3 regions of the Neobacillus sp. 19 genome follow, and region 1 is predicted to be linked to each of the others. Evidence: a T-box and tRNA genes for the amino acid it is inferred to sense, from the RefSeq annotation. Region 1 holds a T-box; the other regions hold tRNA genes.
The links. The T-box of region 1 lies ahead of proS (proline--tRNA ligase). A T-box ahead of a tRNA ligase gene usually reads a tRNA of that ligase, here a tRNA-Pro.

Region 1 (11,308 bases):
AATCCCATGGACCCTTCTTTAAGTCCGTTCTCAATTTGAGAAAGGCCATTTTGAAGTTCCCCCATTTTGGTTTTTATTGTGCTGGTTCCATCAATTAATTGATTAATCCCGTCCGTTGCTTCTTTCATCTTTGGCTGATTTGCCGCCATTTGGCTGCCAGCTTCAGTGAGCCCGTCGCTGATTTTCTTAATTCCTTCGTTCCCTTGACCAAGTCCATCGCCAAGGGTTGCAACTTGCTTCGAAAGATAAAAGTCATCAATCGGGTTTCCGGTAGGGCGGGTCACAGAACGAACAGCGTCAACATTATTCACTTTTTCGAGCTCTTGACTGATTTTTTCCGTCAGAGAAATATACTCCGATGTGTTCATTTTATCGTCATTTTTAATTACAATTTGCGTTGGCATGGATTCACCGGGTCCAAATGAATCGGCAATCAGATTAAAACCCTTTATGGATGGGTAATCATCACTGATTTCTTCAAGAGAATTAAATGATAATTGATCCTTATAGGTAAATAAGAAAGGGACCGAAACGATGGCAACAAGGATGAAGGCGATGAAAGGACGTTTCAAGGCAAATGTGCCCATCCCCCCCCAGACCTTGCTGTCGCCGTGTTCAAGTTTGCCTTTAGATGGCCAGAACAGTTTTTTACCGAGTACGGCCATGAAAAAGGGAACAACAGTAAACAATGCCAGTAATAAAATCGCTACACCTACAGCAACTGCAGCAGCTGATTTATAAAGCTGAAAAGTGGAAAATCCGATAGAGGCAAATCCAATCAGCACGGCAATCCCACTAAAAATGACCGTTTTTCCGGCAGTCCGGTAGGTTGTAATAATGGCTTCTGTTACATCTTCATTATGTGAGAGCTCTTCTTTAAAACGGCTTAGCAGCAAGATACAATAGTCGGTTCCGATGCCAAAGAGGACAGCGACTAAGAATATTTGGGTAAACGTTGATAACGGAAAATTAACGTGATTAACTAATAGACCGACAATGGATTGGGCGGTTAGATAACTGAAGCCAACCGTAACCAATGGAATAATTGGTGCAATCGCAGAGCGAAACACAAGGAGCAAGACCACTAAAATGAAGCCTACTGTAATGCCCTCAGTTTTCTTTAAACCTTCTTGTGAGTTCGTCACAAGATCTTCACCAATGACCCAGCTGCCCGTATAATAATGATCGAGTTTGACCTCATCGATCGCATTATACAACTCTTTGGTAATGTCTTTAGCTTCACGGCCATTTGCCGTTACTTTTAAGGAGACAAGGATGGTTTTTCCGTCCTTTGCAACAAGCTGATCCTCTAGTTCTTTTTGATCAAAGGGGAAAGGATTTCAGAAATCCCAAGTTTTTCTTTATTGTTTTCAAGCTTGTTCACAGCTTTTTCAGCTTTAGAAAAATCCTCCTTCGTTAGCTTTTTTTCACTGTGAAAGACGAGGGCAGTTTGTAATTCGCTGCCTTTATTTTCACTGGATTGGACATCTTTAAGGATTTTCTCGGCAATGGTCGATGAATAGCCATCCGGAACGGCAATTTGCCCTTTTTCCCGTACGAGAGTCTCCATATTTGGCGCTAGCATAAAAAGAGCTGTAATAACAGCAATCCAAGCGATTAAAATGAACCACTTTCCTTTGATAATTGCTCTCACCTTGTTATTCCCCCAGTTCTTCCTTTTTCTTGTTGGCTAAGATTCGGGCCAGCTTTTCATACGTATTGATAAAACTTTTTATTTCTGTCTCTTCAAATTGAGTAATGATGGATTCAACAAGAACTTGTATTTTTTCTTGACAATTTTGATAAAGTGTATGGCCTTCAGTTGTTAGGGTTAAATACACGACTCGCCTGTCGTTTTCATCCCGGGTTCTTTGAATCAGGCCTCTGTCGGCCATTCTGTTGATAATGGCCGTGATGGCACTTTTGTTCACTTCAAAGGCATCAGCCAATTCCGAAGACGTACATTCGCCAGACTGAGAAATGTATCTTAATATGTAATGCTGGTCATTGGTTAATTCGTCACCAATTTGTCCTTTGATTAAGGTTTCTGCTTTTTTATGAACCTGAAAAGAAACAGTCACGTACCGATCGATTAACTCCTGAATGATGGGGTTATCCATGTTTTTTACCACCTCGCAAAAAATTAGTTAAACTATTTAACTATTCACCTGTTTAACTATAAAATATAGCAGGTTTGTTCGTCAATCATTTTCCTTTAAGGAAAAGTTAAGGAACAGACCTAATAATAGACTTTCCAAGTAAATCGCCATTGTTGCAGCCGCTTTGTTTCCTTTATAATAAAATGAATTCCCTTTTTTCAAAGGAGAGGTAGAGATGCGTTTATTAGTTGTTGAAGATAATCTTCCATTGTTAGAGTCCATTGTTCAGCTTTTATCAGATGAATTTGAAGTGGATCAGGCATCGAACGGGGAAGATGCCTTATTTTTAGCCATGCAAAATATTCATGATGCCATCGTTTTGGATGTGATGATTCCGGAAATTGATGGTTTTGAAGTGTTGCAAACAATCCGTAAAGAAGGGATTAAAATCCCTGTCCTATTTCTAACCGCGAGAGATTCGTTAGAGGACCGAGTGAAGGGATTAGATAGCGGCGGGGACGATTATTTAGTGAAACCGTTCCAGGCAGCGGAGTTAATGGCGAGAATTCGGGCATTGTTACGGAGAAGCGGCAGTTTAACGACCAATCAAACAATTAAATACCGCGGGATTGAATTGCTCGGTAAGGAGAAAGAGATTCTAGTGGACGGCAATCCTCTTAGACTGACGGCCAAACAATATGAGTTGTTGGAATTTTTGATTCAAAACAAAGGAGCAATATTAACGAAAGAGCAAATTTATGACCGCGTGTGGGGATTTCATTCAGATACGACGGTGGCCATTGTGGAGGTGTTCATGCACCATCTTCGCAAAAAATTAGAACCCTTTGGGTATCATGCTGATATTAAAACGATCCGCGGTGTCGGCTATATGCTGAATGTAGAATAGGGGCAGTCATATGTTTCGACGAACACATATTAGGCTTACATTATTAAACTCATTGGTCGTAATTGTTTTAATTAGTATCCTTGGTGGCATTGTTTACTTTTATACGGATAATAAATTATATAAGGATGTTAACCAATCCCTGCTTGAATCCGTCAATCATTTTCAACAACAGTCTAAAGGTCCGGGTGAAATCCGTGAAGGGGATGGAGGACCAGGACCAAGATTCAATCGAAGAGACCCCCGGATTTTAACTTTAATTTGGGATAAAAATAATCAGTTGTTAGTGGAGCAGAACCATGATTCCGAGCTGTTTCTAGAAAATGAGGAGCTTGTCCGGCCGAAGAAATTAAATACTTTGCAAGATGTTGATGTAGAGGATTTTTCATTTAGGTATGTAGCTTTTGAACTGGAGCAACCTGAATTAGGAAAGGTAACGATCCAATTTATTCGAAATGTGAACTCTGAAAAGGAATTATTAGACAGGCTTTTATTAATAATGCTGATTGGTTGTGGTGTCGGTGTGATTTGTGCGATTGCCACCGGATATTTCTTAGCTGGCAGGGCATTGGTTCCGATAAAAAATGCCTGGCAAAAGCAGCAAGAATTCGTTTCAGATGCTTCTCATGAATTACGAACACCATTAGCCGTGATCCAGGCGAAAACGGATTTACTTTTTCGATCACCATTTGCAACGATTCAGGAAAAAATTCACGATGTTTCCACGATTTCGAATGAATCAAGGCGACTAACTAAGCTGGTTACTAATTTATTGACGCTGGCTAGATCGGATTCAGATCAAATTGAAATGAAAAAGTCATCCTTCCTATTGGATGAGCTTTTAAAGGAGATCCTGCAGCAGTACGAGGAAATTGCCATGTATCAAGAAAAGTCCCTTCGATTAGATGCAGCGGGGCCGGTTCCCTTTTTGGCAGATAAAGAAAGAATCCACCAGCTGATTGTCATACTATTGGATAATGCCATGAAATATACTAAAGAAGGCGGCGAAATCAACCTTTCATGCAGGCAGAGCCATTCTTCTATCGTCTTTCAGGTTAAGGATAACGGGATAGGAATTCCGGACGACGATATTCCTAAGATCTTTGACCGCTTCTATCAAAGTGATAAGGCCAGAACAGCCGCAGAAGGAACAGGACTTGGTTTGTCAATTGCAAAATGGATTATCGAGAAACACCATGGAAAAACGAAGGTGCAAAGTACGCTTGGTAAAGGAACAACAATAGAAATCACTTTTCCAAAAGCCCAAAAGAATTAATGCTGGGCTTATTGTTACAGATTGATGGCGGAAGCTGCAAGGTAACTAATAAAAGCTGCCGGGATTACTCGGCAGCTTTTCTGTTCACTGTTTTATTTACTCGACTATAATCGTTCCTTTAAACATCTTCATTCCGCAGCTAAACGTGTATTCTCCGGTTTTGTCCGGGGTGAATGATAGGTTTGTTGTGCCGAACTTCAGGTTCACATTGTTAATATTGAAATCTGGAATCATAAAGGTAGATAAACAGCTATTATTTTCAAGCGGATTTTCAATTTCAAATTCCACCGGTACTCCTTTTTTTACGCGAATAACGTTAGGAGAGTAACCTTTTTCCGTAACGAGCATCTTTACTTTTGGTTTGCTTGCACTGGTTACATCCACTTCCGTTGTCGATCCCGTCTGATTGCTCGACTCTTGTGCGGCCTGTGTTTCCGCAGGTTCATTTTTCCCCGGTATTTTCACCATATCACTGCTGTACATAAATAAAAATAAGGAAATGAGGACAATACCGCCGCCGATAATCGCGAACGGGGAAAGCTCCCCAGTATCGATTGAAAACTTGCTATTAGTGGCAACGTGGATATAGACAATGACAAACCCAATGATGACAATATAGAAACCTAATAAAATACCAAGCAAAATAGTTGGATTAATGAATTGCAGGAAAACTCCAAGAATAGCGCCATTAATGCCGCCCAATAACCCGAAAATAGATCCCATCAGGATGGCTAAAAGTCCAATCGGGTGTCCGGCCAAAAACCCGACGACAAATCCAATAATCATGCTGACGCCAACGACAAGAAACGTCTCACCGAAGGTAATTCCGATCATACTGCCGGAAAGCAAGCCTGTTATGACCGCAATGACCATGCTAATCATCATTCCAGGGGTGTTATTCAATTTGTTTTTATGGCGGTAAACAAGATAAATGGAATAGCCGGTGCCAATGGCAACAAATACAGCGGAAATAATCGAAAAAATCGTCATGTTCAGTCTCCTCTTATGTGTGTGTTTAAAATAAACAACATAAGAGTATTATAAATCCAAATGACAACATGGAAGCGATAGGGGTATGAACGTTTTATGAAAATTACTTAATGGAAAGGGGTTGTGGGGGGGGGATTTATTTTTCTTTTTCTTTATCTATGGTCATTTTGTAAATTCGCTTTAGGGCTTCATTTTGCATACGAATATATTCAAGTAATAAATCCTTTTCTTTCCCTCCTCTAGATCCAGATCATCTTTATCATTCTTTTTCACGCAATCACCCCTATTAGTTCATAATTGCATTTTAACTCATTTGCAAAATAGTTTAAAGCGGAACTACACATGGTAAGAAAAATATTCCACTATAGAATTGACATTTGTGAGCGGGACAGATATAATTTTGAAAAATACTATTGAAACATTGACGTGGACCAGTAGAGTGAAGCAGTCTTACAAAGAGAGGAAACCAATGGTGCGAGGTTTCTTAAGACAGTCATTTGAACCTGCCGCCGAGTTCTGTATCGGATCGTTGTTGAAGATACATGCGGATAAACTCCGTTATCATGGAAAGAGTATAAAGCACTTTGCTTTATGAATTTAGGGTGGTACCGCCAGGCCTTGGTCCCTTTTCAGGATCAGGGCCTTTTTGTATGGAGAAAAGAGAAGTCCACTAGCCGCTGGTCGCTGGAGCTGGACAATTCTCAAAGTCTTAAATCAATTTATTAATGAGGTGTCAAAAATGGCAAAGGAATTTGTAAAAGATGTTACCAGTATGGACGAGGATTTCGCCCAATGGTATACAGATGTTGTCACGAAAGCAGACTTAATTGACTATTCAAGCGTTCGCGGTTCGATGATTATTCGCCCGTATGGCTACGCACTTTGGGATAATATTAAAAATGAATTAGACCGCCGTATTAAGGAAACGGGGCATGAAAATGTCTATATGCCACTGTTTATACCTGAAAGTCTGCTCCAAAAAGAGAAGGATCATGTCGAAGGGTTTGCACCTGAAGTGGCCTGGGTTACCCATGGCGGCTCCGAACCATTAGCGGAACGTTTAGTTGTCCGCCCAACATCAGAAGTCCTTTTTTGCGAACATTATAGTAAAATCATTCATTCTCATAGAGATTTACCAAAGTTATATAACCAATGGGCTAATGTTGTCCGCTGGGAAAAAACGACACGTCCATTCCTCCGGACATTAGAGTTTTTATGGCAAGAGGGGCATACAGCGCATGCGACCGATGAGGACGCAATGGAAGAAACCATTAAAATGCTGAATGTGTATGCGGAACTTTGTGAAACCATTTTGGCGATCCCAGTTGTTAAAGGACAAAAGACGGAGAAAGAAAAATTTGCCGGTGCAAAAGCGACTTTCACGATTGAAAGCTTAATGCATGATGGAAAAGCATTGCAATCTGGTACCTCCCATCATTTCGGCACAGGCTTTGCTGAAGCATTTGGTATCCAGTACACCGATAAAGAAGGCAAATTGCAATATGTGCACCAAACATCATGGGGCTTCACCACAAGGATTATCGGTGCATTGATTATGGTACACGGCGACGACCGGGGCCTTGTAATCCCGCCAAAAGCAGCACCAACACAAGTGATGATTGTGCCAATTGCGCAGCATAAAGAGGGCGTTTTAGATTTTGCCTATGATTTGAAAAAGTCACTTTCGGCTGTTGCTCGTGTTGATATTGATGCGAGCGATAAAAAGCCAGGCTGGAAATTTAATGAGTACGAAATGAAGGGTATTCCAGTTCGTCTTGAAGTGGGACCAAAAGATATTGAAAATAAGCAAGTTGTGTTAGTAAGACGTGATACGTTAGAAAAAGTGGTTGTTCCAATGGATGAGTTAGAAACAAAGCTTGTTGAATTGCTAGATGACATTCAAGCCAATTTATATAACAAAGCACTGAACCATCGGGAAGAAAGAACAACAGTTGCCTTAACTCTACCTGAATTGAAGGAATCACTTGAAGCAAAACCAGGCTTCATCAAGGCAATGTGGTGCGGTGACCTGGAATGTGAGGAAAAAATAAAAGAGGACGCTGGGGCAACCTCCCGCTGTATCCCATTTGAACAAGAACAGCTGTCAGATTCATGTGTTTGCTGCGGAAAAGAAGCAAAACAAATGGTGTATTGGGCAAAAGCGTACTAAAAATACGAAAAGGAAAGGCTCTTCCATGAAGGAAGGGTCTTTTTTTCGCCTAATAATAAATAAAAATAAAGGAATTTCACCTGATTCTAGCGAATAGTAAATGATCTATCGGATGGAGGGAACAAAAATGAAACCTATACTAATTGATTTTCCAGAAGAGTTTTACACTGAAAGATTGGTAATCCGCAAGCCTATTCCCGGCGATGGAAAAGCAGTATATGAAGCAATAAAAGGCTCATTAAATGAATTAAAGCCCTGGATGCCTTGGGCCCATCGTGAACAAACAGAAGAGGACGTTGAGGCCAACATGCGGGAAGCCCATGCGAAGTTTTTAACACGTGAGGACTTACGGTTACATATTTTTCATAAAGAAACGGGTGAATTTATTGCATCTTCTGGTTTGCATCGAATCAATTGGGACGTGCCAAAATTTGAAATCGGTTATTGGGTCGATACGCGGCATAGCGGGAATGGTTATATCACTGAAGCAACGGAGGCGATTACGCATTTTGCCTTTACCCATTTGAATGCAAAGAGAGTCGAGATCCGCTGCGATTCTAAAAATGTAAAAAGCCGTGCCATCCCCGAAAAGCTGGGCTTTAGCTTAGAAGGAATATTAAAATGTGATAGTATTTCCGCAGATACAAAAGAGCTGCGGGATACCTGTATTTTCGCAAAGACACAGAAATGATACAAATGGAAAAACTCGACCGGTAAAAGTCGAGTTTTTCAATCTAATATATATCTTTTTAAATAGAATTTCGTAATCGCCAAATACTCACGGGTATATGATTTTAAAACAGCCTTCCATGGAGTTTTTGCCGGAAGGCCCTGAACATCTAAGCCATGGTCACGCGCGATTGAGATGGCCCGGTAGAGATGAAAATTATTCGTCACCACAAGACCGCTTGTTGCATCCCCGGGAATCAGCTTTTTCGAAAAATCAATATTTTCGTATGTATCCGTGGAGCGATCCTCTAGGATAATCCGAGATTCATTGATTCCCTGTCTGACAAGTTCCCTTTTAATGCATTCCGCTTCCGAAATATCTTCGCCTGAGCCTTTGCCCCCTGAGGCAATGACGATTGTATTTTCGTTTTCTTTTACATACTTTGCGGCAGTATTAATCCTGGTGGCAAATGCAAGTGAAGGGACGGTACCTTTTACTCGTGCCCCTAGCACGATGATATAATCAGCGTTATTGGGTGCCTCCACATGGCTATATTGACTAATTTTAAATTGAAGGAAGCCAGCATAGACTAATCCAAAAATCACAAGAATACCAGTAATAGAGTTCATCATCTTCTTATTCAGCATGTTTTTTTAACCACATCCATAAATTACTCATTACTATACGTAATGATAGTACCATAATATAACAGTTTTTAATATTTTTATATTAAAATAGGTGCATGAAATTTTCATGCACCCTTTGACTATTTATTCACAAACCCATGAAAGCCCAAGTGTTCCAACACCGGTATGCACCCCTGCAACTGTTATGAGCATCATTTTTTCTGTTTCAATATGTGGAAAGGACTCGTTTACCATTTTTTCAAGCTGGGCTGCCTTTTCCAAATGATTTGCATGGACGACGGCCACTTTCCGGACTGTTTTTGCTGCCAGGTCTTCTGTTAATTGATTTACAAGCCAAGCAAATGCCTTTTTTTCCGTGCGGACTTTATCTTTTATTTTCGCTGCGCCATCCTCGATTGATAATATCGGTTTGATATTAAATAATGAAGCTAATATTTTTTGACCGCCGGATACCCTGCCACTTTTGTGAAGCTGATCCAGATTTGATGGGACCAAATATAAACGGGTATGATCCCGTAAAGCATTTAATTGATTAACCACCTCTTGTGCATCAAGCCCTTGATCAACCAAATCTATGCCTTTTTTAATCAAATAAGAGAGGGGATAGGATCCAGTTTGCGAATCAATCGCAAACAATTTAAAATCCTCCATACCTGCTGCCATAACAGACGATTGATAGGTCCCGGTTAATAGACTAGACGCATGAATGGCAATCCCACAGTCATAGTTTTCCTTTAATTTATTATAAAGCTCAACGAAATCATTAATTGATGGCTGGGAGGTTTGGAATTTCCCTTCTTCATTTTTCATTCGTTCATAAAATTCCTGTTCGGTAATATCAATCGTTTCTTTATAAAATTCATCATTGATTACTACATGCAGGGGAATAACGTGTATATGATGCTTCTCAATAAACTCCTTGCTCAAAGAGGCTGTTGTATCTGTAATCCAAGCGATTTTTGCCTTGTTCATTATAATCATCTTCCTTTAGTGGTGATCTTAACGGTTAAAAAAAATTAATTTTAATTTCCTATCTAGCCTCAACAATACAAAAATGAACACTTGATGACTAGTTACATCTGTCATGCTCAAAAGTGAACATTCTGTGAAAACTGCAGATGAACGAAGTTTAAAAGCCTGAAAGTGTGATTTAAATCACTTAGTCGCAGTGAAATAATTCATATAATCACTATGGATATAGGGAAAACATAAATAAGGAGTGTTCAGATTGCTAGACCAAAAAACGATTGATATCATAAAATCTACGGTACCGGTATTAGAAAAACACGGAGAAACGATTACGACACGGTTCTATCAATTGATGTTTGGGAACCACCCTGAACTATTAAATATCTTTAATCATGCCAATCAAAAGCAAGGAAGACAGCAGAAGGCACTTGCCGGAACGGTATATGCTGCTGCCATGTATATCGACAATCTTGAAGCGATTCTGCCAGTGGTGAAACAAATTGCCCACAAACATAGAAGTCTCGGTATTAAGCCTGAGCATTATCCAATAGTCGGAAAGCATCTTTTATTAGCCATTAAGGATGTATTAGGGGATGCAGCAACAGACGAAATTATCAATGCTTGGGCCGAAGCCTATAATGTCATTGCAGATGCGTTTATCAGTGTTGAAGCAGAAATGTATGATGAAGCAACAAACCAAGACGGCGGATGGGACGGATTCCGCAGCTTTATTGTTGACAGGAAAGTAGTTGAAAGTGATGTTATTACTTCTTTCTACTTAAAACCGGCGGATCACAAAGGAATTTCAAGTTTCATCCCTGGTCAATATATTAGTATAAAGTTAGAAATAGAGGGAGAAAAATATACCCACATTCGTCAATACAGCCTGTCGGATTCACCAGGTAAGGATTACTACCGGATGAGTGTGAAGCGCGAAGCCGGAACGGCAAATCCGGACGGAATGGTATCCAATTTCTTGCATGATGGCGTGAATGAAGGGGATATCCTAAATATTAGTGCCCCAGCGGGTGATTTTGTCCTTGATATGGAAAAAACGAATCCTGTTGTTCTGCTTAGCGGCGGTGTTGGGTTAACCCCAATGTTGAGTATGTTAAAAACGGTGGTTGAAATGCAGCCTGGACGTAATGTAACGTTTGTCCACGCAGCCGCTAATAGTAATGTTCATGCCCTAAGAGACGAGGTTGAAGAGTTAGCAGCATTAGACCATGTGAAATCGTATATTTTTTACGATGCACCAACAGAAGAGGATCGCGTAAACAATCGCTTTGATGTTGAAGGCTTTATTACTCGTGATTGGTTAAACGACAAAGTCGCAATCGGGGAAGCAGACTTTTATTTCTGCGGACCTGTTCCTTTTATGAAAGCCATGAACCGCTCATTAAAAGAATTAGGCGTAAACGAAGACAGAATTCACTTTGAATTCTTTGGTCCAAAAGGAAGTTTAGAAGACTAAACGAAGAAGCTGGTTTCCAAATCGGAAGCCAGCTTTATTTTTTTTGCTAAGAGTTTGAATCGTGTCACAACTATGATTTAATAAAGTAAAAGGCCAGAAAGGATGTTTT
Region 2 (11,308 bases), on a different contig from region 1:
CTTTTTTACTCCATCTATTTCTGAAACGGCGGCATATACCTCAGTGGTTTTTTCACGGTAATCAACTGCAACCAAAATTTGAACCAGATGATCTCCGTTATCTAAATCCTTTATTCGAAGCCTGCGAATAATATATTTTTTTTCTAGTAAAAAAGAAATAGCTATTTCGATTTGCTTTTGGTCTCTTATAAATAACTGAAGGGTAATTTCCTTTTCTCGCAATTGCTTCGGACCAAAAAGTTTCATTAAAAAAGGAATTAACTCTACACTAATGATAAGTAGGGCAACGCCGGCAAATGCTTCTAAATAAAAACCTGCACCTACTGCAATCCCAATACCCGCAGCTCCCCAAATCATGGCAGCCGTTGTTAAACCTGAAATACTGTCGTTTCCTCTTCTTAATATGACACCAGCACCTAAAAAACCAATTCCCGAGACAATCTGTGCTGCAAGTCTGAGCGGATCCATTGTAATCTTTACTTCATCTGAATTTGGAAACATATACGCAGATTGAATGGATACAATCGTCAGCAAACAGCTTACAACGGAAATAACAAGACTTGTCTTAAGACCTACAGGTTTCCTTTTCAACTCACGTTCAAGACCGATGATCAGTCCGAAAATAGCAGAAATACCGAGCTTAATTAATATATCAACATCCGCATTGCTCATATCATTCACTTCCAAATTAAATAATCAAAAATAATAAAAACTTTATTTTGATTCTACACTTAAAGATAGATCGATTGAAAGAGCAAAATATAAATCGATTGATCCATCTTGTCTTGAAGGCTTTTTTGCTTTACCCATTTAAATTGTAATAAACTGCTGTCTCTAATTACATATACATTATTAGTTCGTTTTATGAGTCTATTGAAAAATAGATTTTGAAAAAACTTTAGAAATTATATTGCAATCATTTCTTTATCATGGTATATTAAATCTCGTCCTCATCGGGAAAGTCAAATAACGAAAAAAAGAAATTAAAAAAGTTGTTGACACAGTGATGTGAGATATGATAAATTAAAGAAGTCGCTTTTGAGCGGCGAGTCGAAAGAATGGCTAAATTGTTGAAAAATGATTTTTTCGACACTGGTCAAATGATTGTTCTTTGAAAACTAAACAAACAAAAACGTCAACAAACAATAAATTATTAGTTTCTTCTATAGAAACTAAGCCAACGTTTTATTTTATGAGCTAATCAACTCAACTTTTTTGGAGAGTTTGATCCTGGCTCAGGACGAACGCTGGCGGCGTGCCTAATACATGCAAGTCGAGCGAATCAATGGGAGCTTGCTCCCGTTGGTTAGCGGCGGACGGGTGAGTAACACGTGGGCAACCTGCCTGTAAGACTGGGATAACTTCGGGAAACCGGAGCTAATACCGGATAATTCTTTCCCTCTCATGAGGGAAAGCTGAAAGTCGGTTTCGGCTGACACTTACAGATGGGCCCGCGGCGCATTAGCTAGTTGGTGAGGTAACGGCTCACCAAGGCGACGATGCGTAGCCGACCTGAGAGGGTGATCGGCCACACTGGGACTGAGACACGGCCCAGACTCCTACGGGAGGCAGCAGTAGGGAATCTTCCACAATGGACGAAAGTCTGATGGAGCAACGCCGCGTGAGCGATGAAGGCCTTCGGGTCGTAAAGCTCTGTTGTTAGGGAAGAACAAGTATCGGAGTAACTGCCGGTACCTTGACGGTACCTAACCAGAAAGCCACGGCTAACTACGTGCCAGCAGCCGCGGTAATACGTAGGTGGCAAGCGTTGTCCGGAATTATTGGGCGTAAAGCGCGCGCAGGCGGTCCTTTAAGTCTGATGTGAAAGCCCACGGCTCAACCGTGGAGGGTCATTGGAAACTGGGGGACTTGAGTGCAGAAGAGGAAAGCGGAATTCCACGTGTAGCGGTGAAATGCGTAGAGATGTGGAGGAACACCAGTGGCGAAGGCGGCTTTCTGGTCTGTAACTGACGCTGAGGCGCGAAAGCGTGGGGAGCAAACAGGATTAGATACCCTGGTAGTCCACGCCGTAAACGATGAGTGCTAAGTGTTAGGGGGTTTCCGCCCCTTAGTGCTGCAGCTAACGCATTAAGCACTCCGCCTGGGGAGTACGGCCGCAAGGCTGAAACTCAAAGGAATTGACGGGGGCCCGCACAAGCGGTGGAGCATGTGGTTTAATTCGAAGCAACGCGAAGAACCTTACCAGGTCTTGACATCCTCTGACACTCCTAGAGATAGGACGTTCCCCTTCGGGGGACAGAGTGACAGGTGGTGCATGGTTGTCGTCAGCTCGTGTCGTGAGATGTTGGGTTAAGTCCCGCAACGAGCGCAACCCTTGATCTTAGTTGCCAGCATTCAGTTGGGCACTCTAAGGTGACTGCCGGTGACAAACCGGAGGAAGGTGGGGATGACGTCAAATCATCATGCCCCTTATGACCTGGGCTACACACGTGCTACAATGGATGGTACAAAGGGCTGCGAGACCGCAAGGTTTAGCCAATCCCATAAAACCATTCTCAGTTCGGATTGCAGGCTGCAACTCGCCTGCATGAAGCCGGAATCGCTAGTAATCGCGGATCAGCATGCCGCGGTGAATACGTTCCCGGGCCTTGTACACACCGCCCGTCACACCACGAGAGTTTGTAACACCCGAAGTCGGTGGGGTAACCTTCATGGAGCCAGCCGCCTAAGGTGGGACAGATGATTGGGGTGAAGTCGTAACAAGGTAGCCGTATCGGAAGGTGCGGCTGGATCACCTCCTTTCTAAGGATAATGCAGTCCTTTCGGACTGATAATAAGGTTGACGTTTCTTGTTTGTTTAGTTTTGAGGGAGCAATTCTCTCAAGACTTTTTTGTTCCTTGAAAACTAGATAATCGTAAGAAGAAGCAAAGTAAACATCGAGTAATCGCCATTTTAGTTTTTCTCTCTTATTGAATAAGAGTTATAAACCTTTTTAGGTTAAGTTAGAAAGGGCGCACGGTGAATGCCTTGGCACTAGGAGCCGATGAAGGACGGGACTAACACCGATATGCTTCGGGGAGCTGTAAGTAAGCTTTGATCCGGAGATTTCCGAATGGGGAAACCCACTGTTCGTAATGGAACAGTATCTTTACCTGAATACATAGGGTATAGAAGGCATACCCGGGGAACTGAAACATCTAAGTACCCGGAGGAAGAGAAAGCAAACGCGATTCCCTGAGTAGCGGCGAGCGAAACGGGACATAGCCCAAACCAAGAGGCTTGCCTCTTGGGGTTGTAGGACACTCAACATGGAGTTACAAAGGAACGGGGTAAATGAAGCGACCTGGAAAGGTCAGCCAGAGAAGGTAAAAGCCCTGTAGTTGAAACTTCGTTCCCTCCTGAGTGGATCCTGAGTACGGCCGGACACGTGAAATCCGGTCGGAAGCAGGGAGGACCATCTCCCAAGGCTAAATACTCCCTAGTGACCGATAGTGAACCAGTACCGTGAGGGAAAGGTGAAAAGCACCCCGGAAGGGGAGTGAAATAGTTCCTGAAACCGTGTGCCTACAAGTAGTCAGAGCCCGTTTATGGGTGATGGCGTGCCTTTTGTAGAATGAACCGGCGAGTTACGATCCCATGCAAGGTTAAGTTGAAGAGACGGAGCCGCAGCGAAAGCGAGTCTGAATAGGGCGTTTGAGTATGTGGTCGTAGACCCGAAACCAGGTGATCTACCCATGTCCAGGGTGAAGTCCAGGTAACACTGGATGGAGGCCCGAACCCACGCACGTTGAAAAGTGCGGGGATGAGGTGTGGGTAGCGGAGAAATTCCAATCGAACTTGGAGATAGCTGGTTCTCTCCGAAATAGCTTTAGGGCTAGCCTCACGTTGTTAGAGTCTTGGAGGTAGAGCACTGTTTGGACTAGGGGCCCTCATCGGGTTACCGAATTCAGACAAACTCCGAATGCCAAAGACTTATCCGTGGGAGTCAGACTGCGAGTGATAAGATCCGTAGTCGAAAGGGAAACAGCCCAGACCACCAGCTAAGGTCCCAAAGTATACGTTAAGTGGAAAAGGATGTGGAGTTGCTTAGACAACCAGGATGTTGGCTTAGAAGCAGCCACCATTTAAAGAGTGCGTAATAGCTCACTGGTCGAGTGACTCTGCGCCGAAAATGTACCGGGGCTAAACGTATCACCGAAGCTGTGGATTGACACCATTAGGTGTCAGTGGTAGGAGAGCGTTCTAAGGGCGTTGAAGCTAGACCGTAAGGACTGGTGGAGCGCTTAGAAGTGAGAATGCCGGTATGAGTAGCGAAAGATGAGTGAGAATCTCATCCACCGTATGCCTAAGGTTTCCTGAGGAAGGCTCGTCCGCTCAGGGTTAGTCGGGACCTAAGCCGAGGCCGAAAGGCGTAGGCGATGGACAACAGGTTGATATTCCTGTACCACCTATGAATCGTTTGAGTGATGGGGGGACGCAGGAGGATAGGGTAAGCGCGCTGTTGGATATGCGCGTCTAAGCAGTTAGGCTGGTGAATAGGAAAATCCGTTCACCGTAAAGGCTGAGCTGTGACAGCGAGGGAAATTTAGTACCGAAGTTCCTGATTCCACACTGCCAAGAAAAGCCTCTAGCGAGATTCAAGGTGCCCGTACCGCAAACCGACACAGGTAGGCGAGGAGAGAATCCTAAGGTGAGCGAGAGAACTCTCGTTAAGGAACTCGGCAAAATGACCCCGTAACTTCGGGAGAAGGGGTGCTCTTTAGGGTTCATAGCCCTGAAGAGCCGCAGTGAATAGGCCCAGGCGACTGTTTAGCAAAAACACAGGTCTCTGCGAAGCCGCAAGGCGAAGTATAGGGGCTGACGCCTGCCCGGTGCTGGAAGGTTAAGAGGAGGGGTTAGCGCAAGCGAAGCTCTGAATCGAAGCCCCAGTAAACGGCGGCCGTAACTATAACGGTCCTAAGGTAGCGAAATTCCTTGTCGGGTAAGTTCCGACCCGCACGAAAGGCGTAACGATCTGGGCACTGTCTCAACGAGAGACTCGGTGAAATTATAGTACCTGTGAAGATGCAGGTTACCCGCGACAGGACGGAAAGACCCCGTGGAGCTTTACTGTAGCCTGATATTGAATTTTGGTACAGCTTGTACAGGATAGGTAGGAGCCTGAGAAGCCGGAGCGCTAGCTTCGGTGGAGGCGTCGGTGGGATACTACCCTGGCTGTATTGAAATTCTAACCCGCACCCCTGATCGGGGTGGGAGACAGTGTCAGGTGGGCAGTTTGACTGGGGCGGTCGCCTCCTAAAGAGTAACGGAGGCGCCCAAAGGTTCCCTCAGAATGGTTGGAAATCATTCGTAGAGTGTAAAGGCACAAGGGAGCTTGACTGCGAGACCTACAAGTCGAGCAGGGACGAAAGTCGGGCTTAGTGATCCGGTGGTTCCGCATGGAAGGGCCATCGCTCAACGGATAAAAGCTACCCCGGGGATAACAGGCTTATCTCCCCCAAGAGTCCACATCGACGGGGAGGTTTGGCACCTCGATGTCGGCTCATCGCATCCTGGGGCTGTAGTCGGTCCCAAGGGTTGGGCTGTTCGCCCATTAAAGCGGTACGCGAGCTGGGTTCAGAACGTCGTGAGACAGTTCGGTCCCTATCCGTCGTGGGCGCAGGAAATTTGAGAGGAGCTGTCCTTAGTACGAGAGGACCGGGATGGACGCACCGCTGGTGTACCAGTTGTCTTGCCAAAGGCATCGCTGGGTAGCTATGTGCGGACGGGATAAGTGCTGAAAGCATCTAAGCATGAAGCCCCCCTCAAGATGAGATTTCCCATAGCGTCAAGCTAGTAAGATCCCTGAAAGATGATCAGGTTGATAGGTCAGAGGTGGAAGCATGGCGACATGTGGAGCTGACTGATACTAATCGATCGAGGACTTAACCATTTTTAAGTGGTTGAACTCGTTTTTACAAAAAACTTCTTCTGCATTATCTAGTTTTGAGGGAATGAAAACCTCAAATAAATAGTCTGGTAACTAATGGCGAGAAGGTCACACCCGTTCCCATACCGAACACGGAAGTTAAGCTTCTCAGCGCCGATGGTAGTTGGGGCATGCGCCCCTGTGAGAGTAGGACGTTGCCAGGCTTTATATATGGAGGATTAGCTCAGCTGGGAGAGCATCTGCCTTACAAGCAGAGGGTCGGCGGTTCGATCCCGTCATCCTCCACCATAAATAATTATGTTAACAATTGCCGGGGTAGCTCAATTGGTAGAGCAACTGACTTGTAATCAGTAGGTTGGGGGTTCAAGTCCTCTCGCCGGCACCTTTGTACGAGCCATTAGCTCAGTTGGTAGAGCATCTGACTTTTAATCAGAGGGTCGAAGGTTCGAGTCCTTCATGGCTCACCATTTAAAATTAATATGCGGGTGTGGCGGAATTGGCAGACGCACCAGACTTAGGATCTGGCGCCGCAAGGCGTGGGGGTTCGACTCCCTTCACCCGCACCATTTAATTTTGATATGCGGAAGTAGTTCAGTGGTAGAACACCACCTTGCCAAGGTGGGGGTCGCGGGTTCGAATCCCGTCTTCCGCTCTCTATGTAGTGCCGGGGTGGCGGAACTGGCAGACGCACAGGACTTAAAATCCTGCGGTAGGTGACTACCGTACCGGTTCGATTCCGGTCCTCGGCACCATTCTAAATTAATGCGCCCGTAGCTCAATTGGATAGAGCGTCTGACTACGGATCAGAAGGTTATGGGTTCGACTCCTTTCGGGCGCGCCATTAAGTTTAACGGGAAGTAGCTCAGCTTGGTAGAGCACTTGGTTTGGGACCAAGGGGTCGCAGGTTCGAATCCTGTCTTCCCGACCATTTCAATTATTATACTTTTGGGGCCTTAGCTCAGCTGGGAGAGCGCCTGCTTTGCACGCAGGAGGTCAGCGGTTCGATCCCGCTAGGCTCCACCAAACTTTCGTATAAAATTCAATTATGGCGGTGTAGCTCAGCTGGCTAGAGCGTACGGTTCATACCCGTAAGGTCGGGGGTTCGATCCCCTCCGCCGCTACCAAATTTTTAAAAAATATTTTCAACTTGGACCTTTAGCTCAGCTGGTTAGAGCAGACGGCTCATAACCGTCCGGTCGTAGGTTCGAGTCCTACAAGGTCCACCAGTAACACTTTATAATATGGAGGAATACCCAAGTCCGGCTGAAGGGATCGGTCTTGAAAACCGACAGGCGGGTTAAATCGCGCGGGGGTTCGAATCCCTCTTCCTCCGCCATATTATTTTAACAGTTTTTATTATCGCGGGGTGGAGCAGTCTGGTAGCTCGTCGGGCTCATAACCCGAAGGTCGCAGGTTCAAATCCTGTCCCCGCAATTCGGTCTGGTAGTTCAGTTGGTTAGAATGCCTGCCTGTCACGCAGGAGGTCGCGGGTTCGAGTCCCGTCCAGACCGCCATCTAAAGTGGCTCAGTAGCTCAGTCGGTAGAGCAAAGGACTGAAAATCCTTGTGTCGGCGGTTCGATTCCGTCCTGAGCCACCATTTTATTTTAAATTTTATATGTATGGCGGTTGTGGCGAAGTGGTTAACGCATCGGATTGTGGTTCCGACATTCGTGGGTTCGATTCCCATCAGCCGCCCCATCATCTTTAACAATGCGGGTGTAGTTTAGTGGTAAAACCTCAGCCTTCCAAGCTGATGTTGTGAGTTCGATTCTCATCACCCGCTCCATTAGGGGCCTATAGCTCAGCTGGTTAGAGCGCACGCCTGATAAGCGTGAGGTCGATGGTTCGAGTCCATTTAGGCCCACCATATTTTATTCCGCAGTAGCTCAGTGGTAGAGCTATCGGCTGTTAACCGATCGGTCGTAGGTTCGAGTCCTACCTGCGGAGCCATTATGGGGAAGTACTCAAGAGGCTGAAGAGGCGCCCCTGCTAAGGGTGTAGGTCGGGTAACCGGCGCGAGGGTTCAAATCCCTCCTTCTCCGCCATAATTTTAAACGGCCCCTTGGTCAAGCGGTTAAGACACCGCCCTTTCACGGCGGTAACACGGGTTCGAATCCCGTAGGGGTCATATGAAAAAACTGATAACAATTTGTTATCAGTTTTTTTGTGCCTATTAAATAATTAAGGGCAGGACCACGGCCTACGCCATCCTTTAAAGCTTAATAATGAGTTGTAGAAAAAAGTTGGAACGTCGTAGATAAAACCTGAAAAGTTGTTGATAAAAGATTAAAAGTCGTAGTTAAAACCTGAAAAGTTGTTGATAAAAGATTAAAAGTCGTAGATAAAACATCAGAAGTCGTCGGTAAAGGGTAAGGCCATATATGATTATGCCCGTGATCCCTAAAAAACTGAAAGAACGGAAATAAAAAAGATATATAATGCCCATGTGCGTGAAAAGATTAAACAGATGGTAACAATATATAATCTGAACATCGCCCCACCCTCCACTAGCAGCGCCCTTATCCCAAACTCCACCTAAGATTAAAACTCATTATATCGATATAATATTTAATCACTTAAACCAATCTTGAAAACCATTGATAACGCTTACATCTTCCTGTTTTCTCCTGTTTTCACACCACGAAATTATTAGTATTTAAATAATTTTTTTCATAAAAAAAATAAAAAACTTTATAAGATTATGTCGAATAAAGATGAAATATATGTCGGACATACTCGAAAAATGTAATAAAAAGTCTCTGTGTAGCAATAAACATCACAAGATGTCAGAAAAGATAAAAAAGTATTTCGAGGAAAATAAGACAATTGCGCTTATAATTGGTCATTGAAATACATATTTTCATTGAGGATGAGGAGAGCCATGACTGTGAACACGTTTTTTCCAACTGATTATCAGTTGCACTTGTTTCATGAAGGCAACTACTTTCAAAGTCATCAGCTTTTTGGCGCTCATATCTTAAAGAATTCCAATCAAGTATATACTCGATTTTGTGTATGGGCCCCTAACGCCTCTCAAGTGAGGCTCCTGGGCAATTTTAATAACTGGAATGGTAATGGATATGAACTTCAGAAGGTTAATGATGAAGGAGTATGGATTATTGTTGTCAATCAAGACCTAGAAGGAAAGATATACAAGTATGAAATTATTTCACAAACAGGAGAAAGGCATTTAAAGGCAGATCCCTTTGCATTTTATTCGGAAGTAAGACCCGATACTGCTTCTATTGTTTACTCGTTTAACCAATATACGTGGCAAGACACTCATTGGATGAACCGAAGGGAAAAAAAGAATTTTTTATCAGAGCCAGCTGTCATTTATGAGGTTCATCTAGGTTCTTGGAGAAAGAATGCCAATGGTGACTACATAACCTATAAGGACATGGCAGCAAAGCTTATTCCTTATGTAATAGAGCACGGTTTCACCCATATTGAAATATTACCGCTTGTCGAGCATCCGCTCGATGACTCATGGGGGTATCAAGGAACTGGTTATTTCTCAGTGACGTCCAGGTATGGTACACCCGATGACTTTAGATATTTTGTGGACCAGTGTCATCAGCAAGGGATCGGTGTCATTCTTGACTGGGTTCCAGGTCATTTCTGCAAAGATGCACACGGGCTATATCGTTTTGATGGTACACATATTTATTCATATAGCCATGTTCATGACAGAGAAAATGTCGTATGGGGAACGGCGAATTTTGATTTAGGAAAAGGTGAGGTCCAAAGCTTTCTTATTTCAAACGCGCTATATTGGATTGACTATTTTCATATTGATGGTTTTCGAATGGATGCGGTCGCGAATATCATCTACTGGCCCAATGCCGACCAGGGAAAGAGAGAGAATCCGTTTGGCATTCATTTTTTGAAAAAATTAAATCATGCGGTCCATGAACATGATCCCCATTTTTTAATGATTGGTGAGGATTCGACCGAGTTCCCTCAAGTGACAACACCCGTTCACTACGGCGGCCTCGGCTTTGATTACAAATGGAATATGGGCTGGATGAATGACATGCTTGAGTATATGGAAACACCTCCATATTCACGGCCCCATGCCCATTCCAAGGTAACATTTTCACTTTTATATGCCTTTTTGGAAAACTTTATGCTCCCATTTTCACACGATGAAGTGGTTCATGGGAAAAAGTCTCTACTTGATAAAATGCCCGGGGATTATTGGGAAAAATTTGCCCAGCTTAAACTTTTATTAGGCTATATGTTTGCTCATCCAGGAAAGAAACTACTATTCATGGGTTTCGAATTTGGCCAGTTTGCAGAGTGGAATGACAAAGAGGAGTTAGACTGGAACTTAATGGAATATGACATGCACAGTAATTTAAATTCATATGTAAAAGTATTAACAAAACTTTATAAACGAACGAAATCATTATATGAATTGGATCATTTACAGGATGGGTTTGAGTGGATTGATGCCAATAACAGCAGCCAATCGATTTTTTCCTTCATTCGGAAAGGGAAAAAGAAAGAGGATTATGTCATTATTGTCTGCAATTTTACGGGTGTGAATTACCCCATTTATAAAATCGGTGTTCCTAAATCCGGAGAGTACCGAGAAATAATGAATAGTGATCAACAGGAATACGGCGGAACGGGATTGACGAATAAAAAAACCATTTTTGCGTCAGAAGAGCCCTTCCATGGGCAGCCGTGTTCCGTTGAAATGGCCATTGCCCCGTTTGGTTTTCAAATAATCAGACCGGTTAAGAAACGAAAGGAGCGAAAAGGAAATGGGAAAGAAAAAGTGCGTAGCCATGCTGTTAGCAGGAGGGAAAGGAAGTAGACTTAATTCGCTGACTAAAGATCTGGCGAAACCAGCAGTACCGTTTGGAGGGAAATACCGTATCATTGATTTTACCTTAAGCAACTGCGTTAATTCCGGTATTGATACAGTTGGGGTTTTAACGCAATATCAGCCACTTCTATTAAATTCCTATATTGGTATCGGCAGCGCTTGGGATCTTGATCGCAAGGATGGCGGGGTAACCGTTTTACCCCCTTACAGTGAGTCGTCGGAAGTAAAATGGTATACCGGTACCGCAAGCGCCATCTACCAAAACCTAAATTATCTGAAACAACATCAACCGGAATATGTATTAATCCTATCAGGTGACCATATTTACAAAATGAATTACGAGAGCATGCTCGAATATCACATTGAGAAAAGAGCAGATGTGACGATTTCATTGATAGAGGTTCCTTGGGTTGAAGCCAGCCGGTTTGGAATCATGAATACAAACGAGGAAATGAGAATAGTTGAGTTTGAAGAAAAGCCTAGTGATCCAAAAAATAATCTGGCTTCCATGGGCATTTATATATTTAGCTGGAATATACTGAAAGAATATTTAGAAATGGATGAACGGAACCCGGAGTC
Region 3 (8,073 bases), on a different contig from region 1:
TTTGGGTCAGCTTTCTTTTTTCTTCATACCTTTATAGACTATAATCGATATAACCTGATTAAAAATGGTGATCAAATGACAAACATTAGAGAATTAGCCAAAATCGCCGGTGTTTCGGTTTCTACAGTATCACGAGTTCTTAATAACCATCCGTACGTAAGTGAGGAAAAAAGGAATGCCGTATTGGCTGCCATTAAGGAGAGTAACTATCAGCCAAATATTAATGCCATTCATTTAAGTTTAGGGAAAACTTTTCTAATCGGTGTGGTTGTCCCCTTTATCGACCATCCTTACTTTGCTCTTTTACTTAAAGGGCTGGCGATCGAAGCATTGGAACACAACTATAAGCTGGTGCTAATTCAGAGCAACTACGAAGAAGTTAGAGAGTTGGATGCATTAAAAATGCTTAAGCAAAAGCAGATTGATGCGTTAATTATTTGCTCCAGAATCTGCGGCTGGTCAACAATCGAAGAATTTACACCGTTTGGTCCGATTGTTTTATGTGAAGATACAAGAGGAAAAGATGTTTCCTCCACCTATGTCGACCACTATAAAACATTTATTTTTGCATTAGAATACCTGTTTCAAAAAGGCCATCGAAAAATTGGCTATAGTATTGGCCGTAATACAGGATCGAATAGTAAATTTAGAGGAATGGCTTTTAAGGATTTTGCGAAAGATTTTCAACTGCCGTATGAACCTGACTATATTTTTGAGGAGTGCCTTTACTTCGAGGATGGTGAACGGGTAATCTCGCGGATCAAACAAATGGCTGATCCCCCCACAGCCTTGTTGATTACAAGTGATGATGTAGCAGCCGGGATCGTCACCTGTGCCCAGCAGCAAAATATTTCAATTCCTGATGACCTCGCTCTCATCGGTTTTAACAATCAGCCCATTGCCAAAATGATGAATATTACCACGATAGAAATTCCGCTGGTGGAAATGGGACGGAAGTTATTTTTACAAGGAATTGTTGAAACCGGAGTCACTTATCAGGAAATTCCAGTTAAATTAATTGAACGTCAAACGGTATGAAATATAGGGCAAAACCCCTTGACCTGAAACGCGTTTCATAAATTATGCTATTTCTGTAAGACGATACAACACCAAGTCGGCGTGATCAGAATCCTGAGCGTAACGACGGTGTTGTATTATACGGAGGTGCAGAAATATGGAAAAATCAATTGTGTTTTTTGATATTGACGGGACGCTATTAAATGAAGAAAAGAAAATTCCAGCTTCTACGAAAAGAGCTGTCCAATTGCTTCAGGAAAAAGGGATTCATACTGTTATTGCTACTGGACGTGTTCCGAATATGTTTTACTGGATTCAAAAGGAACTAAATATTGATTCCTATGTATCGATGAATGGACAATACGTGGTATTTAAAGGGAAAGAAATTTATTCTAACCCGATTGACCCTAACATGCTGCAATCTCTTTCGACGATGACAGCAAATAATGGGCATGCCTTAGCTTTCTGCAGTCATCTTGATTATAAGGTTAGCCAAAGCAATCATCCTTACATCGAGGAGGGGTTTGATTCATTGATGATGCCCTATCCGGAAGTGGATGAAAAGTATTATACTCATTCGCCCATTTATCAAGGACATCTTTATTGTAATCCGCAGGATGCTCAAGTGTACTTTGACCAATTCCCTGATTTCAGTTTTGTGAAATGGGATAGCAATGCCTATGATATCCTTCCTAACGGCGCGTCAAAAGCGGTCGGTATCCTCAAAATGCTGGAGATCTTAGACATAGAAAAGGAGAACAGCTTTGCATTTGGCGATGGGTTGAATGATTTGGAAATGCTGGAAATGGTTGGAACAGGCGTTGCGATGGGAAATGCCGTGCCAGAAGCAAAGGCTGCAGCAGATGTGATTACAACCTCCTCTTCACAGGACGGGATTCTAAATGGTCTTATTCAAGTTGGACTGTTGGAGAAAGACTTAGCGTCAGCGTAAATGATTTGTCACTTATAAAATACGATATTAAAGATATTTCAAGCAAAAATTCAATTAGGTAAAAGTGATGAAGGGGCGTTTCTCTTGAATTGCCGATGAGTTTTGCCCTTTATATGGCCGATGAAGGACTTTTCACTCGAATTTCCGATGAGTTTTGTCCTTCATAAGGCCAATGAAGGACTTTTCAACCGAATTTCGGGCGAATTTTGTCCTTCATAAGGTTATTAAAAGAAGAAGCTTTAACACTCTTCAACCGTAGCAATATAAGGTAGATTGCGATACATTTGTGCATAGTCAATCCCGTAACCCACTATAAATTCATCCGGAATAACAAACCCAGTATAATCTGCTGTCAATTCCACTCTTCTTCTTTCCGGCTTGTCTAACAATGTGCAAATTTTTATTTGCTTTGGTTTATGCATGCTTAAATGGTCTCTTAAGAAATGCAAGGTTAATCCGCTATCAATAATATCCTCCACTACAACCACATTTTTATTTGTTATATCAGTATCTAAATCCTTCAAAAGCTTTACCTTTCCAGTTGTCTCCGTCTGATTACTGTAGCTGGAAACCGAAATGAAATCGACTTTTATATCTCCCTTCATTTCTCGAATCAAATCAGCTGCAAAGACAAAGGACCCTTTAAGAACAACAATAAGGTAGATTGGTTCATTGTTAAAATCCTTTTCTATTTCTTCTGCAAGCTTCTTAACCCTCTGCTTAATTTCCGTTTCTGAAATCATCTGATCTTTGATTCTGTATGTCATGATTCTTCCCTCTTTCCATTCACTCTAAAAAACTAGTTCCTTTACTGTTTTAAACAAAAGCAGCTATACTTCCACTTGATTTCTCTATCTTGGCAGATTTATCAGCAAATATCAAACAGATTAATACACCATACCATGGATAATTTCGAGCAGAGTCTTATATTACATAATTGGGGGGAAGTGCGTCGTAGTTAGTTGTTGGCATGGGAATTAAAGACAAAATGCATGTTCCTTTCGCTGGAAATGTCTTTAAGAGCCCTTATTAAAGACAAACCATATGTTCTTACCGTTGAAATTGTCTTGATGTTTGGCTGAAGATTCACTTAAACATTGATATAGAAAATCACGGCCACCATTTTGTAGCTACTTCGATTTAAAAAGAATAAACAAATACAATTAATTGAAATGGAGCACCATTGATTGTTTAAAAAGAAAAAGTGCCTAACCCTCAATAGTTATTACTACATCGGGATCAGACACTTTTTATAATTTATATGATGGGCCTAAATGGACTCGAACCATCGACCTCACGCTTATCAGGCGTGCGCTCTAACCAGCTGAGCTATAGGCCCCTAAATGGAGCGGGTGATGAGAATCGAACTCACAACATCAGCTTGGAAGGCTGAGGTTTTACCACTAAACTACACCCGCAATTGAAAAAGTATGATGGCTGGGCTAGCTGGATTTGAACCAACGCATGTCGCAGTCAAAGTGCGATGCCTTACCGCTTGGCTATAGCCCAATAAATGAAATGGAAATGGGGCGGCTGATGGGAATCGAACCCACGAATGTCGGAACCACAATCCGATGCGTTAACCACTTCGCCACAACCGCCAAAATCTATATATCAATAGTAGACAACCTACTAGGAAACAGATGGCGGTCCGGACGGGACTCGAACCCGCGACCTCCTGCGTGACAGGCAGGCATTCTAACCAACTGAACTACCGGACCAAATTGCGGGGACAGGATTTGAACCTGCGACCTTCGGGTTATGAGCCCGACGAGCTACCGGACTGCTCCACCCCGCGATAATAAAAATTATAAAGTTTTGCCCATGCTCAAAGCATACATGGACTGTATCAATCTCAGCAAGCATATTCAAGCAGCAGCTCGATTGATACAACTCGCAGTTTATTCATTGAAGCAACGCTCGTTGCTCCACCCCGCGATAATAATAATAAAGTTTTGTGATTTAATGGAGGAGGAAGAGGGATTCGAACCCCCGCGCGGTTTGACCCGCCTGTCGGTTTTCAAGACCGATCCCTTCAGCCAGACTTGGGTATTCCTCCATTTTATAAAAAATCACAAAGTCATATGGTAGCGGCGGAGGGGATCGAACCCCCGACCTTACGGGTATGAACCGTACGCTCTAGCCAGCTGAGCTACACCGCCAAAACATAAATCATTTAAAAGCTTCGACTGGTCGGGAAGACAGGATTCGAACCTGCGACCCCTTGGTCCCAAACCAAGTGCTCTACCAAGCTGAGCTACTTCCCGATAACACTAATGGCGCGCCCGAAAGGAGTCGAACCCATAACCTTCTGATCCGTAGTCAGACGCTCTATCCAATTGAGCTACGGGCGCATAATTGTTCATGATAAAGATATGGTGACCCCTACGGGATTCGAACCCGTGTTACCGCCGTGAAAGGGCGGTGTCTTAACCGCTTGACCAAGGGGCCATAGTAATTTTTGGCAAAATAATAGCCCCAAAGGGGCTTAGCCTGGCAACGTCCTACTCTCACAGGGGCGCATGCCCCAACTACCATCGGCGCTGAGAAGCTTAACTTCCGTGTTCGGTATGGGAACGGGTGTGACCTTCTCGCCATAGTTACCAGACTATTTATTTGAGGTTTCATTCCCTCAAAACTAGATAATGCAGAAGAAGTTTTTTGTAAAAACGAGTTCAACCACTTAAAAATGGTTAAGTCCTCGATCGATTAGTATCAGTCAGCTCCACATGTCGCCATGCTTCCACCTCTGACCTATCAACCTGATCATCTTTCAGGGATCTTACTAGCTTAACGCTATGGGAAATCTCATCTTGAGGGGGGCTTCATGCTTAGATGCTTTCAGCACTTATCCCGTCCGCACATAGCTACCCAGCGATGCCTTTGGCAAGACAACTGGTACACCAGCGGTGCGTCCATCCCGGTCCTCTCGTACTAAGGACAGCTCCTCTCAAATTTCCTGCGCCCACGACGGATAGGGACCGAACTGTCTCACGACGTTCTGAACCCAGCTCGCGTACCGCTTTAATGGGCGAACAGCCCAACCCTTGGGACCGACTACAGCCCCAGGATGCGATGAGCCGACATCGAGGTGCCAAACCTCCCCGTCGATGTGGACTCTTGGGGGAGATAAGCCTGTTATCCCCGGGGTAGCTTTTATCCGTTGAGCGATGGCCCTTCCATGCGGAACCACCGGATCACTAAGCCCGACTTTCGTCCCTGCTCGACTTGTAGGTCTCGCAGTCAAGCTCCCTTGTGCCTTTACACTCTACGAATGATTTCCAACCATTCTGAGGGAACCTTTGGGCGCCTCCGTTACTCTTTAGGAGGCGACCGCCCCAGTCAAACTGCCCACCTGACACTGTCTCCCACCCCGATCAGGGGTGCGGGTTAGAATTTCAATACAGCCAGGGTAGTATCCCACGACGCCTCCACCGAAGCTAGCGCTCCGGCTTCTCAGGCTCCTACCTATCCTGTACAAGCTGTACCAAAATTCAATATCAGGCTACAGTAAAGCTCCACGGGGCTTTCCGTCCTGTCGCGGGTAACCTGCATCTTCACAGGTACTATAATTTCACCGAGTCTCTCGTTGAGACAGTGCCCAGATCGTTACGCCTTTCGTGCGGGTCGGAACTGACCCGACAAGGAATTTCGCTACCTTAGGACCGTTATAGTTACGGCCGCCGTTTACTGGGGCTTCGATTCAGAGCTTCGCTTGCGCGACCCCTCCTCTTAACCTTCCAGCACCGGGCAGGCGTCAGCCCCTATACTTCGCCTTGCGGCTTCGCAGAGACCTGTGTTTTTGCTAAACAGTCGCCTGGGCCTATTCACTGCGGCTCTTCAGGGCTATGAACCCTAAAAGAGCACCCCTTCTCCCGAAGTTACGGGGTCATTTGCCGAGTTCCTTAACGAGAGTTCTCTCGCTCACCTTAGGATTCTCTCCTCGCCTACCTGTGTCGGTTTGCGGTACGGGCACCTTGAATCTCGCTGAGGCTTTTCTTGGCAGTGTGGAATCAGGAGACTTCGGTACTAAATTTCCCTCGCTGTCACAGCTCAGCCTTTACGGTGAACGGATTCCTGATTCACCAGCCTAACTGCTTATAGACGCGCATATCCAACAGCGCGCTTACCCTATCCTCCTGCGTTCCCCATCACTCAAACGATCGATACGGTCGTACAGGAATATCAACCTGTTGTCCATCGCCTACGCCTTTCGGCCTCGGCTTAGGTCCCGACTAACCCTGAGCGGACGAGCCTTCGTCAGGAAACCTTTCGTTAGGCATACGGTGGATGAGGTTGCACTCGTCTTTCGCTACTCATACCGGCATTCTCACTCTAAGCGCTCCACCAGTCCTTACGGTCTACCTTCAACGCCCTTAAACGCTCTCATACCACTGACACCAACGGTGTTTAATCCACAGCTTCGGTGATACGTTTTAGCCCCGGTACATTTTCGGCGCAGAGTCACTCGACCGTGAGCTACTACGCACTCTTTAAATGGTGGCTGCTTCTAAGCCAACATCCTGGTTGTCTAAGCAACTCCACATCCTTTTCCACTTAACGTATACTTTGGGACCTTAGCTGGTGGTCTGGGCTGTTTCCCCTTTCGACTACGGATCTTATCACTCGCAGTCTGACTCCCACGGATAAGTCTTTGGCATTCGGAGTTTGTCTGAATTCGGTAACCCGATGAGGGCCCCTAGTCCAAACAGTGCTCTACCTCCAAAGACTCTAACAACGTCAGGCTAGCCCTAAAGCTATTTCGGAGAGAACCAGCTATCTCCAAGTTTGATTGGAATTTCTCCGCTACGCACACCTCATCCCCGCACTTTTCAACGTGCGTGGGTTCGGGCCTCCATCCAGTGTTACCTGGATTTCACCCTGGACATGGGTAGATCACCTGGTTTCGGGTCTACGACCACATACTCAAACGCCCTATTCAGACTCCGCTTTCGCTGCGGCTCCAGTCTCTTCAACTTAACCTTGCATGGGATCGTGACTTGCAGCATTCATCTACAAAAGGCACGCCATCACCCCATAAACGGGCTCTGACTACTTGTAGGCACACGGTTTAGGAACTATTTCACTCCCCTTCCGGGGTGCTTTTCACCTTTCCCTCACGGTACTGGTTCACTATCGGTCACTAGGGAGTATTTAGCCTTGGGAGATGGTCCTCCCTGCTTCCAACCAGATTCACATATACAGCCATACTCAGGATCCACTCAGGAGGAACAAAGTTCGACTTACAGGGCTTTTACCTTCTCTGGCTGACCTTTCCAGGTCGCTTCATTTACCCCGTTCCTTTGTAACTCCATGTTGAGTGTCCTACAACCCCAAGAGGCAAGCCTCTTCGTTTGGGCTATGTCCCGTTTCGCTCGCCGCTACTCAGGGAATCGCGTTTGTTTTCTCTTCCTCCCCCGGGTACTTAGATTTTTCAGTTACCCGGGTATGCCTTATTCCTATGTATTGGGTTAAGGTTCTGTTTCCATTACGAACAGTGGGTTTCCCCATTCGGAAATCTCCGGATCAAAGCTTACTTACAGCTCCCCGAAGCATATCGGTGTTAGTCCCGTCCTTCATCGGCTCCTAGTGCCAAGGCATTCACCGTGCGCCCTTTCTAACTTAACCTAAAAAGGTTTATAACTCTTATTCAATAAGAGAGAAAAACTAAAATGGCGATTACTCGATGTTTACTTTGCTTCTTCTTACGATTATCTAGTTTTCAAGGAACAAAAAAGTCTTTGAGAGAATTGTTTCGAATCATCACCTAACGGTCATGATCCTCACAGAAAAGATTGCTCCCTCAAAACTAAACAAACAAGAAACGTCAACCTTATTATCAGTCCGAAAGGACTGCATTATCCTTAGAAAGGAGGTGATCCAGCCGCACCTTCCGATACGGCTACCTTGTTACGACTTCACCCCAATCATCTGTCCCACCTTAGGCGGCTGGCTCCATGAAGGTTACCCCACCGACTTGGGTGTCACAAACTCTCGTGGTGTGACGGGCGGTGTGTACGAGGCCCGGGAACGTATTTCACCACGGCATGCTGATCCCGCGATTGCTCGCGGTTCCCCGGCTTCATGCAGGCGAGTTGCAGCCT

Region 2: it encodes a tRNA-Pro, which carries the amino acid that the T-box ahead of proS (proline--tRNA ligase) is inferred to sense. The anticodon was not compared.
Region 3: it encodes a tRNA-Pro, which carries the amino acid that the T-box ahead of proS (proline--tRNA ligase) is inferred to sense. The anticodon was not compared.

Annotation. Positions count from the first base shown of each region.
Region 1 covers NZ_JBMPZU010000030.1:75,235-86,542, reverse strand. Annotated here, with positions in the region: partial or broken gene ACO1D1_RS07885 (MMPL family transporter) at 1-1,654, opposite strand, end outside; gene ACO1D1_RS07880 (MarR family winged helix-turn-helix transcriptional regulator) at 1,659-2,120, opposite strand; gene ACO1D1_RS07875 (response regulator transcription factor) at 2,335-3,006, shown strand; gene ACO1D1_RS07870 (sensor histidine kinase) at 3,017-4,279, shown strand; gene ACO1D1_RS07865 (cupredoxin domain-containing protein) at 4,376-5,269, opposite strand; T-box leader at 5,682-5,899, shown strand; gene proS (proline--tRNA ligase) at 6,009-7,439, shown strand; gene ACO1D1_RS07855 (GNAT family N-acetyltransferase) at 7,567-8,130, shown strand; gene ACO1D1_RS07850 (YdcF family protein) at 8,169-8,756, opposite strand; gene ACO1D1_RS07845 (DegV family protein) at 8,880-9,728, opposite strand; gene hmpA (NO-inducible flavohemoprotein) at 9,985-11,199, shown strand.
Region 2 covers NZ_JBMPZU010000050.1:109,320-120,627, reverse strand. Annotated here, with positions in the region: gene ACO1D1_RS15770 (MgtC/SapB family protein) at 1-672, opposite strand, end outside; rRNA gene ACO1D1_RS15765 (16S ribosomal RNA) at 1,213-2,763, shown strand; rRNA gene ACO1D1_RS15760 (23S ribosomal RNA) at 2,958-5,894, shown strand; rRNA gene rrf (5S ribosomal RNA) at 5,977-6,094, shown strand; tRNA gene ACO1D1_RS15750 (tRNA-Val) at 6,104-6,179, shown strand; tRNA gene ACO1D1_RS15745 (tRNA-Thr) at 6,201-6,273, shown strand; tRNA gene ACO1D1_RS15740 (tRNA-Lys) at 6,283-6,358, shown strand; tRNA gene ACO1D1_RS15735 (tRNA-Leu) at 6,373-6,457, shown strand; tRNA gene ACO1D1_RS15730 (tRNA-Gly) at 6,472-6,543, shown strand; tRNA gene ACO1D1_RS15725 (tRNA-Leu) at 6,555-6,643, shown strand; tRNA gene ACO1D1_RS15720 (tRNA-Arg) at 6,656-6,732, shown strand; tRNA gene ACO1D1_RS15715 (tRNA-Pro) at 6,743-6,819, shown strand; tRNA gene ACO1D1_RS15710 (tRNA-Ala) at 6,839-6,914, shown strand; tRNA gene ACO1D1_RS15705 (tRNA-Met) at 6,939-7,015, shown strand; tRNA gene ACO1D1_RS15700 (tRNA-Ile) at 7,041-7,117, shown strand; tRNA gene ACO1D1_RS15695 (tRNA-Ser) at 7,135-7,227, shown strand; tRNA gene ACO1D1_RS15690 (tRNA-Met) at 7,252-7,325, shown strand; tRNA gene ACO1D1_RS15685 (tRNA-Asp) at 7,329-7,405, shown strand; tRNA gene ACO1D1_RS15680 (tRNA-Phe) at 7,414-7,489, shown strand; tRNA gene ACO1D1_RS15675 (tRNA-His) at 7,515-7,590, shown strand; tRNA gene ACO1D1_RS15670 (tRNA-Gly) at 7,605-7,678, shown strand; tRNA gene ACO1D1_RS15665 (tRNA-Ile) at 7,683-7,759, shown strand; tRNA gene ACO1D1_RS15660 (tRNA-Asn) at 7,768-7,842, shown strand; tRNA gene ACO1D1_RS15655 (tRNA-Ser) at 7,847-7,937, shown strand; tRNA gene ACO1D1_RS15650 (tRNA-Glu) at 7,949-8,020, shown strand; gene glgB (1,4-alpha-glucan branching protein GlgB) at 8,774-10,717, shown strand; gene ACO1D1_RS15640 (glucose-1-phosphate adenylyltransferase) at 10,665-11,308, shown strand, end outside.
Region 3 covers NZ_JBMPZU010000098.1:645-8,717, reverse strand. Annotated here, with positions in the region: partial or broken gene ACO1D1_RS26320 (hypothetical protein) at 1-44, shown strand, start outside; gene ACO1D1_RS26315 (LacI family DNA-binding transcriptional regulator) at 76-1,038, shown strand; gene ACO1D1_RS26310 (Cof-type HAD-IIB family hydrolase) at 1,175-1,969, shown strand; gene hpt (hypoxanthine phosphoribosyltransferase) at 2,209-2,736, opposite strand; tRNA gene ACO1D1_RS26300 (tRNA-Ile) at 3,235-3,308, opposite strand; tRNA gene ACO1D1_RS26295 (tRNA-Gly) at 3,314-3,387, opposite strand; tRNA gene ACO1D1_RS26290 (tRNA-Gln) at 3,404-3,478, opposite strand; tRNA gene ACO1D1_RS26285 (tRNA-His) at 3,495-3,570, opposite strand; tRNA gene ACO1D1_RS26280 (tRNA-Asp) at 3,614-3,690, opposite strand; tRNA gene ACO1D1_RS26275 (tRNA-Met) at 3,694-3,767, opposite strand; tRNA gene ACO1D1_RS26270 (tRNA-Ser) at 3,936-4,028, opposite strand; tRNA gene ACO1D1_RS26265 (tRNA-Met) at 4,055-4,131, opposite strand; tRNA gene ACO1D1_RS26260 (tRNA-Pro) at 4,160-4,236, opposite strand; tRNA gene ACO1D1_RS26255 (tRNA-Arg) at 4,247-4,323, opposite strand; tRNA gene ACO1D1_RS26250 (tRNA-Glu) at 4,346-4,420, opposite strand; rRNA gene rrf (5S ribosomal RNA) at 4,461-4,577, opposite strand; rRNA gene ACO1D1_RS26240 (23S ribosomal RNA) at 4,659-7,597, opposite strand; partial or broken rRNA gene ACO1D1_RS26235 (16S ribosomal RNA) at 7,838-8,073, opposite strand, start outside.